DNA from 4 places in the Streptomyces sp. PSU-S4-23 genome. Region 4 is predicted to be linked to each of the others. Evidence: riboswitches for the same ligand, from Rfam matches in the RefSeq annotation. Region 4 holds a riboswitch; each other region holds the start of a gene.

What was found. A riboswitch is a leader RNA that binds a small molecule or an ion and turns the genes downstream of it on or off. The one in region 4 is predicted to bind cyclic di-AMP.
Region 1: linked by a shared signal. The riboswitch ahead of ACZ79I_RS04995 (C40 family peptidase) and the one ahead of ACZ79I_RS24285 (C40 family peptidase) in region 4 are both predicted to bind cyclic di-AMP.
Region 2: linked by a shared signal. The riboswitch ahead of ACZ79I_RS16310 (transglycosylase family protein) and the one ahead of ACZ79I_RS24285 (C40 family peptidase) in region 4 are both predicted to bind cyclic di-AMP.
Region 3: linked by a shared signal. The riboswitch ahead of ACZ79I_RS23125 (transglycosylase SLT domain-containing protein) and the one ahead of ACZ79I_RS24285 (C40 family peptidase) in region 4 are both predicted to bind cyclic di-AMP.

Annotation. Positions count from the first base shown of each region.
Region 1 covers NZ_JBVMUU010000002.1:921,907-924,097, forward strand. Annotated here, with positions in the region: gene ACZ79I_RS04990 (hypothetical protein) at 1-248, shown strand, start outside; cyclic di-AMP (ydaO/yuaA leader) riboswitch at 652-847, shown strand; gene ACZ79I_RS04995 (C40 family peptidase) at 851-1,324, shown strand; gene ACZ79I_RS05000 (DUF6328 family protein) at 1,404-1,940, shown strand; gene ACZ79I_RS05005 (ATP-binding protein) at 2,135-2,191, opposite strand, start outside.
Region 2 covers NZ_JBVMUU010000002.1:3,554,975-3,557,165, forward strand. Annotated here, with positions in the region: gene ACZ79I_RS16310 (transglycosylase family protein) at 216-899, opposite strand; cyclic di-AMP (ydaO/yuaA leader) riboswitch at 904-1,070, opposite strand; gene ACZ79I_RS16315 (LysM peptidoglycan-binding domain-containing protein) at 1,268-2,191, opposite strand, start outside.
Region 3 covers NZ_JBVMUU010000002.1:5,044,998-5,047,188, forward strand. Annotated here, with positions in the region: gene ACZ79I_RS23120 (HAD family hydrolase) at 1-338, shown strand, start outside; gene ACZ79I_RS23125 (transglycosylase SLT domain-containing protein) at 322-822, opposite strand; cyclic di-AMP (ydaO/yuaA leader) riboswitch at 825-995, opposite strand; gene ACZ79I_RS23130 (CocE/NonD family hydrolase) at 1,370-2,191, opposite strand, start outside.
Region 4 covers NZ_JBVMUU010000002.1:5,280,497-5,282,687, reverse strand. Annotated here, with positions in the region: gene pcrA (DNA helicase PcrA) at 1-706, opposite strand, end outside; cyclic di-AMP (ydaO/yuaA leader) riboswitch at 1,149-1,318, shown strand; gene ACZ79I_RS24285 (C40 family peptidase) at 1,327-2,191, shown strand, end outside.

The DNA of each region.
Region 1 (2,191 bases), 4.4 Mb from region 4:
TCGACCGTTACCTCGATGTCGTCGACCTGCTCGGCCGTGTCAACCCGGCACACTCGGGTGACACCTACCGGGGACTGCGCGCAGCCCAGGCCCTGGTGGGCAAGGCCGCGGCCCTGCGCGACGCGCTGACGCAGATGCACCTGCGCGGGGAGCACGAACTGCACGGCCCGACCCTCGCCCGCGCCCTGCGCGTCCTCGACGGCGAACGCCGCACGGGCCGCGTCGCCCTGCCGCCCGGACCGGAATGAGCCGATCCCCCGGCGCCTCCGGGGGAATCGGCGGACAACGGCCTCGCGCCCCGGGCCGGAAGGGTGAGCCGGACAGACCGCTGCGCAGGCATGCCGGACGGACGGCCGTCCGTCCGGCGCGGCTCAAACGGGCCAAATGGTGTACCCCAGACCGGAGTAGAGACGGCTCCGGCCCCAGGCCCGCAGGAGTCGCACAACACGGCTGCCCACAGGGCGCAAGGCGGGACTCCGATGCAGGTCGGGGCCTGGTTCATGCCCTCAACTTCCCCCGAAAAGAGGGTTGTCCACCCGAACGAGTGAGTGGTGAGTAACGCCACAAATCACCGATTCCATTGTGATTTTCGGACCCTGGTAGGTGAAGATCCCTTCCTGACGACAAGCCCCCGCCACCGCGGCGGGGCGGTCCGGGCGGACGCCGAATCCTGCCGCCGCCCGGACGACCGGTCGACAGGAGTGGATCGGCAGGAGTGGAGGACCCGGCAAGGCGGGCCACCGGAGAGATCCGGACGGTCCTTGGGGTGAAGCCGCGCGAGCGGCCGGGCTACTTCGCCAGTCCGAATCCGACAGGTCATCCTTCACAGGCGGCTGACGAAGGGTTGCGCATGGCTGCGCTCAATCGTGTCCCGTCGCTGCTGACCCGGGCCGGCACCGCCTCGGCCCTCACCCTCGCCGCCGTCGGCGGCGGCATCGCTGTCCCCGGCGTCGCCACCGACGCGGCCGCCATGACACCGGCCACGAAGGCCCTCCGGGTCGCGGCGTCGAAGAAGGGTGCCCCGTACAAGTGGGGTGCCACCGGACCACGCCGCTTCGACTGCTCCGGGCTCACGCTCTACGCCTACAAGAAGGCGGGCAAGAAACTGCCCCGCACGGCCGCGGCGCAGTACAACAGGACGCACCATGTCTCGTCCTCGCACCGCAGGGCCGGAGACCTGGTGTTCTTCCACTCGGGCCGGAACATCTACCACGTCGGCATCTACGCCGGGAAGGGAAAGATCTGGCACTCCCCGAAGACCGGGGACGTGGTCAGGCTCCAGAAGATCTGGACGAAGAGCGTCTGGTACGGACGGGTGAGCTGATGCGGCCGGCGGGGCGACGGCCCGCTGCGCCGTCGCCCCGCCGTGGCGTGACCAGGGCCGTAACGGGAACTCGTGCACCATGGCCGACCGAGCTCCCCACCAGGCGCGGCGCGAGACTCCCCTGGAGCGCGCCGACCGCAATTTCGCCGAACTGCTGCAGGAACTGCGCGTCACCCAGACCGGGGTCCAGATCCTGTTCGCGTTCCTGCTGACCCTGGCCTTCACCCCGCGTTTCCCCTCCCTGGACACGGTCCAGCGCGTCATCTACGTCACGACGCTGCTCCTCTCCGCGCTGGCCGCGGCCCTGTTCACGGCGCCCGCCGCGCTGCACCGCTCGCTCTTCCAGCAGAACGCCAAGCCCGTCATCGTGCGGGTCTCCTCCCGTCTCGCAACGATCGGGATGGGCGTACTGATGCTGGCGCTCACCGGCTCGGTGCTCCTGGTGGTGGATGTGTCGCTCGGCCGGGCCGCCGGCATCGCCGCGGGCGCGGGGACGTTCCTCGTCTGCGTGGGCCTGTGGCGCGTCCTGCCCTGGCTGCTGGGGCGCGGGGTCCTGCCGGCACCACGGGATCGCGGAGCGGGAGCGGACCGGGGCGGGCCGGAACACTCCCGGTGACCGCCGGGCGGGCCGCAGCCGGTGCGGAGGGGGTGCCGCCGGGGCCGGGCACCCTGCGCGGCGTCCCGGTCGCCCACCGCACCGGCGAGGCCGGTGCCCGCGCCCCACGCCTTCCGCGTGCCGCCGCGGGGGGCCTTCGGGCGGGTGGCGGGGCCCGCCTGTGTCTGAGGGCCCGGGCCGGGCCGCCGCGGCCGTCACGGCTCCTGCTGCCCTCCCGCCGCGACGGACTGGACCCGGGTGGTCCACGGAAG
Region 2 (2,191 bases), 1.7 Mb from region 4:
AGAGTGACGGTACACATTGTTTCCGCACGGAACAAAGCCCCCCGGAGAAGAGGCGGCGAACGTCACGGGACACACAGGAAAAAAGCCCCGCCCCGGTGCGTTCGGGGGAAAACGCACCGGAGCGGGGAGCCCGTGGGGCGGGGGCGGACCTCACGCGGCCTCCACTGTGGGGGCCGCGCCCGTGAGGACCCCGTCGTCCGGCTGCCGGACGGCTGTCACTTCAGGTGCAGCCGCTGGCCCGGGTAGATGAGGTCGGCGTCCTTGACGACGCCCTTGTTCAGCTGGAACAGCTTCGGCCAGCCGCCCTTGACGTCGTGCGCGGCGGCGATACCGCTGAGGGTGTCGCCCTTGACCACCGTGTACTCGCCGTCGCCCTTCGCGACCTTCGGGGCGGCGGGGGTGGCGGCGGCCTTCGGAGCGGCCGGGGCGGCCGGGCGCGCGGCCGACCGGGAGGACTGCTGCGTGGCCGGACGGGTGGCGGGCTTGGCGGCGCTCGACGAGCCGCCGCTCACCGCGCCGCTGTAGGGGGTGCTGGACAGGCCCTTGCCGCAGACCGGCCAGGCGCCCTTGCCCTGGCCCGCGAGGACCTTCTCGGCGATGGCTATCTGCTGCGCCTTGGTGGCCAGGTCGGCACGCGGGGCGTAGGCGGTGCCGCCGAACGCGGCCCACGTGGAGTTGGTGAACTGCAGGCCACCGTAGAAACCGTTGCCGGTGTTGATGGACCAGTTGCCGCCGGACTCGCACCGGGCGACGGCGTCCCACTCGGCGGCGGTGGCGGCCGAGGCGTTGCCGGCCGCGAGCAGCGGGGCGGCGATGGCGGCGCCGGTGACGCCGGCGAGCGCGATGACACGGGTGGCTTTGGACGGGCGGCGGTGCTTGCCGTTGCCGGAACACAGCATGGTTCGTTCCCCTCACCGACGCCTGCGAGGTGAGCTGTCGGGTTCGGGCCGGTTGAGTTGCCCGGCCGCGCTTGTCAGGGCGCGCGGCTTCACCCCAAGCCGTCCCCGGTCAACGTCCGGGCACGGCACTTACCTTGGGTCCCCCGCTCCTGCCTACGGCGCTTGACGCGACGACTGTTTCCGTACGGCCGCTGGCAGGATTCGGCGTGGCGGCCATGGGAGCCCGCTGAAGCGAGCGGCAAGACCGTAAGCAGTCGATCCACCGAATTTCAAAGCTGATCAGGGCGAGTGAGACCCATCTCTCACTTTCACCAAACTGGACATAGCGCACGAAGTGGGACGTGAACCACCACTCCAGCGACGGCAGTTCAGGACCGCCCCGCCGTCCCGTCGACATCGAGCGCAAGGCTCTGACCGGGGAGGATGAGGTTGGGGTCGGTGCCGACCGTCTGCTTGTTCGCGTCGTACAGCGCCGTCCACCCGCCCGTGAGGTCAAGGGAGTCGGCGATGCCCGACAGGCTGTCCCCGGGACGGACGGTGTACGAGCCGTCGTCGGCGGACAGCGGGGCGGACGAGTCGCGCGAGGCATGGCGGCCGGCCGCGTCACCGGTACGGCCGTCCAGGGCGCCCTCCTCGGCACTGTCACCGCGATGGCGGCCCGCACCGGAGTCCTCGGACTCCCCGGCACCCGAAGAGGCCCCGTTCTGATCGGACTTGTCCGAGTCATCACCGTTCGTCACACCGGCCGCCGAGTCACCGGAATCGGCTGAATCGCCGGATTCACTCGCATTCGCCTTGCTCTTACCGGAATCGGTCGTCGAGGTCGCGGAAGGGGACGAAGAGGGAGAAGAGGAAGAGGATGCCGAAGAGCCACCCGATCCGGATGATCCGGATGACTCGGACAGGCCGGAGTCGGCACCGGAGCCCGAGGCCGGACCGCCGCCGGACGCGTCGCCGGCGACCCCCGTGTCGACGTGGGCGGCGGCCGGGTCCTTGTCCAGCCCTGAGAGCAGGCCGCAGCCCGGCCACACGGAGACGCCCCGGTCGGCGAGGATCTTCTCGGCGACGGCGATCTGCTGCGAGCGGCTGGCCTGGTCGGGGCGCGGGGCGTAGTCCAGGCCGCCATAGGCGTCCCAGTCGTCCTGCGACAGCTGAAGTCCGCCGAAGCGGCCGTTGCCGGTGTCGGCGCTCCAGGATCCGCCGCTCTCGCACTCCGCGACCCGGTCCCAGGTCGTGCCGCTGGCCGCGCTCGCACCGGTGGCGCCGAGGAGCGGGATCGCGATCGCTGATCC
Region 3 (2,191 bases), 240 kb from region 4:
ACGACGAGTTGGCGGTGGCGGCCCGCGGTGCGATCGGGTCCCTGGCGACGGTCACCATGTCGGGGCCCGGAACCGTCGAACTCCAGCCGTGCGGCATCACCAAGGCGACGGGGCTCGCGCTGGCGGCCGAGCATCTGGGCCTGAGCCCGTCGCGGACCATCGCCTTCGGCGACATGCCCAACGACATCCCCATGTTCGACTGGGCCGCGCACGGCGTCGCCATGGCCAACGCCCACCCCGAACTCAAGGCGGTCGCCGACGAGGTCACCCTGTCCAACGAGGACGACGGCATCGCCGTCGTCCTCGAGAGACTGTTCGGGCTCAGTAGGCGCTGTTGACGTTGTCGATCGAGCCGTACCGGTGGGCCGCGTAGTTGCAGGCGGCCGTGATGTTCGCGACCGGGTCGTAGGGGTCGTACGCCGTGCCGGGCACGTGGTACGCGCGGAAGGTCGGGTCGATGACCTGCAGGAGGCCCTTGGACGGAATGCCCTTCGCGGCGTTGGAGTCCCAGAGGTTGATGGCCCGCGGGTTGCCCGCCGACTCGCGCATCACGTTGCGGTAGATCCCGTTGTAGGAACCGGGAATCCCGTTCTTCGCCATGACGGTCAGCGACTGACGTATCCAGCCGTCGAGGCTGCCGCCGCGGTAGGTCGTGGCCGTCGCCGCTCCGGTGGCGGGTGTGGCGGCCGAGGCGCTCGTCGCGCCGACGACGGGAAGGGCGAGCACCGCGGCGGCGGTCGCCGCGACGGCGAGGGTGCGGCGGACGCGGGTGGCCTTGGACCGGTCGTTCCGACGGCGTACGGGCAGGGCGAAAGCGGGCATGTCGTTTTCCTCTCCGGCGCCTGCGAGGTGAGCTGTCGGGTTCGGGCTGGGAGGTGCCCGGCCGTGTCCTCGGTCCCGAGGGCACGGCTTCACCCCAAGCCGTTCCGGCGCGGTGTCCGGCTCGGCGACTTACCTGGGTCCCCCGCTCCTGCCGTCATCGGTGGATGGGCCCTCGAGCGGCGGCAGGATTCGGCGATCCGCTCGGGTCGAGAGGAAGGTATGCGAGGGGAGATGCCCGGAACAAGCGAGAAGTCATGGTCCGGTCGAAATGACCTTGACATTCTGCAATGTCGATGTTGATCCGCTTTGAGCTCAGCGGCCAACGCGCCCTTTGTGGACGGGAAGTTGGCTACATGACTGAAAAGAGTGGTGTCGGGGTGAGGTGACCGATTTCACTGACTTCCTCCCCGTGTTGGGGAATTTGGTAATATGGGAAATCAGATAGCAATTCGGGCAAATCGGTCAGCGATCATCCGTTCGGCGCGATCCGCTCGCGCCATCGGCTCTCCGAGTGGTGAAGCTCACAGGAAATGTGGTCCGAATACCACTAATTCGGGCATTTCACCGGCGTGGTGGAGGGGGTCACCGTGCGGGGAATCCTCGTCTCCCATGTCCGGTGGAACACCACCTCGTCCCCGTCCCTGCAGACCACCTCGTCCGAGACGACGAACTCCGCCGCCGTGCAGGCGATCCCGGAGTGCGTCTCCACCCTGGCGTCCCATCCCGTCTCCGGGCGGTGCATCCGGATCGACCGGTCCGAGCGGGCCCGGGCCGTCAACGCGTCCGCGTCCTCGACGGTGTACGTCTCCCGGGCGTCCTCGGTGACCTCGAGACCGTCGGGGTACACGAGAACACCCTCGCGGCACGGGGCGAGTTCGAGGCGCCACTCGCCCTTCGCCACGTCCCGGACCACCAGCCGGGGCGGGCGCGGCTCGTCGAGCATGGCGGGGGAGCTGATGCCCAGCGGCCGGGCGTGCTCCGGTTCCCCGAACACGATGGGCGGCCCGGACTGCGCCGTGTGCAGGGGAAGTTCGAGCCGGCTGCCCGCCGGGTCCAGGACGAGGCCCGCCTCCGAACCCGGTTGCGGCCACAGCCACGGCCAGTACACGGAGGACACGGCGAGGCGGATGCGATGGCCGGGCGGGAAGACGTGCCCGACACCGCCCAGCTCGACCGTCACGTCCTCCGTGGCACCCGGGGTCCAGGGAACCGTCCGGTCGCGGCCGTGGCGTGCGGACAGGTCCAGGACGCCACGGGTGACGAGGGTCGACGCCCCGTCGGGTGCCACGTCGCACAGCCGGGCGGCCACCTGGCCGCACGGCACCGGACAGGTCAGCCGCAACCGCACCCGGGGCCGCCCCAGCACCCG
Region 4 (2,191 bases):
CCTGGGCGAGGGTCTTCTCGAAGCCGTCGGCCGCCGTACCGGCGAAGTCCTCCTCGTCGATCAGCTCGTTCTTCAGGTTGGAGACCTTGGCGCTGAAGGACTTGGGCGGGAAGTGCTTGGGGTCGAGGTCCAGGTCCCGGCAGACGAGCGCCATCAGACGCTTGCTGTCCGCGGCGTCGTAGATCGAGAAGGAGGACGTGAAGCCGAGCTTCTTGCTCTCCCGCCGCAGGATGCGCACACAGGCGCTGTGGAAGGTCATCACCCACATCGCGTTCGCGCGCGGGCCGACGAGCTGCTCGACGCGCTCCTTCATCTCGCCCGCGGCCTTGTTGGTGAAGGTGATCGCGAGGATCTGGCCGGGGTGCACGCCCCGCTGGGCCAGCAGATACGCGATGCGGTGCGTGAGCACACGGGTCTTGCCTGAGCCGGCGCCGGCCACGATGAGCAGGGGGGAGCCGGCGTGCACGACGGCCGCGCGCTGGTTCTCGTTCAGCCCCTCCAGCAGCGCCTGCGGGTCGAGGGCGGGGCGGTGCGCGCCGTTGCGGTAATAGGAGTCGCGGTCCGGCGGCACGTCGAACCGTCCGCCGAACAGATCGTCCGGAACCGGCTCCGCTCCGTGATCGCCGTCGGGCGGCGGTGGCTCCTCCTCGTGGGCCGGGGTGCCCTTGAGGTCCGCCAGGAAGCTGTCGTCAAAGAGGCTGCTCATCGCTCTCCGAGTCTAGGCCGCCCCACCGACAACCGGTTGCCGCCCCGAGAAGTCCGTCCCACCGGAACCAGATCCGGGTACGGGTACGGGTACGGGTATGCGTACGGCTAGGGGGATCTTCCGCAGCCCCCGCCCCGGCGGGCATCGCGCTCCGCGCCTGTCGCATCACCGAAGGTGACGCACCGCCCGGAGGCCGTCCGTCTCCCGCCCCGGCCGCGAACGACGCCCGGGAACCGGACACAGGGCACCACTTCCCCCGACTCCGGGGAAAGGCGGCCAACACGCCGCAGACCCCTCCCCATTGACCGCGGTGAGCCGCACTCATGGTCAAGGTCACGAAAATGTATCGGGCATATCGCACATCAACCTTCACACGGGCCGCACCAGTTGGCTACGGTTCCGGGCGGGCCGCTCGACCCCCACCGGCGAAGGTCGCCGGGCCGCGCGGCCCCCGCCGAGTCCGGCGTGCCCGTGGGCAGCCGGAGCCGGGGACCCAACCGACCTTGGGGTGAATCGGCCAACCACCTTTCGGGGGACGGCCGTAGGGCACACCTTCCGGAACCACCCGCCCGAACCCGACAGCTAACCCGGTAGGCGGTGTACGGAAGGAGTCGCCTCCCATGGCGCCGCACCGCAAGGCGCGCCCCTCGGGCACGCGCATCGCAGGCATACGGACTCCCGCCCTCGCGACGGCGGCCCTCACCTCCGTGGCCCTGCTCTCCCAGACGGCGAACGCCGCGCCCTCCACGGACGGCAGACCGAGCCTCGAGGAGGTCGAGAAGAAGGTCGACGAGCTCTACCACCAGGCCGAGTCCGCCACCGACAAGTACAACGCGGCCAAAGAGAAGACCGCCAAGCAGCGCAAGCGCGTCGACACGCTCCTCGACGACGTCGCCCAGCGCACCCAGAGGCTCAACGAGGCGCGGGACGAACTGGGTTCGTTCGCCGCGGCGCAGTACCGCACCGGGGCCGCGGCCCCCGACACGGCCACCTTCCTGCTGGCCGACTCGCCTCAGGACTACTTCGACCAGACCCAGCTGATGGGCCGGCTGACCAGCCGCCAGAAGGACGCGGTCGACCAGTACGTCACCGAGCAGTCCGCGACGATGCAGAAGCGGCGGGAGGCCGCCAAGAGCCTGCAGACGCTCACCGAGTCGCAGCAGAAGCTCAGAGCGACCAAGGCGGACGTCCAGGAGAAGCTCGCCACCGCGCGGCAGCTGCTGTCCGACCTGACCGCGGAGGAGAAGGCGCGGCTCGCCGCGATCGAGAAGAAGAAGCAGGAGGAGGCCCAGCGTCAGGCGGAGGAGCTGGCGCGGCAGCAGGCGGCGCGGCAGGCCGCCCAGCAGCAGTCGTCCTCGGGCACCACGACCGGCACCTCCGGGTCCTCCTCCACGTCCACGGGCTCCACGTCCACGGGCTCCGGGTCCACGTCCACGTCCACGTCCACGGACACCTACGCGACGAAGGCAGCCAAGGCGCTCGACT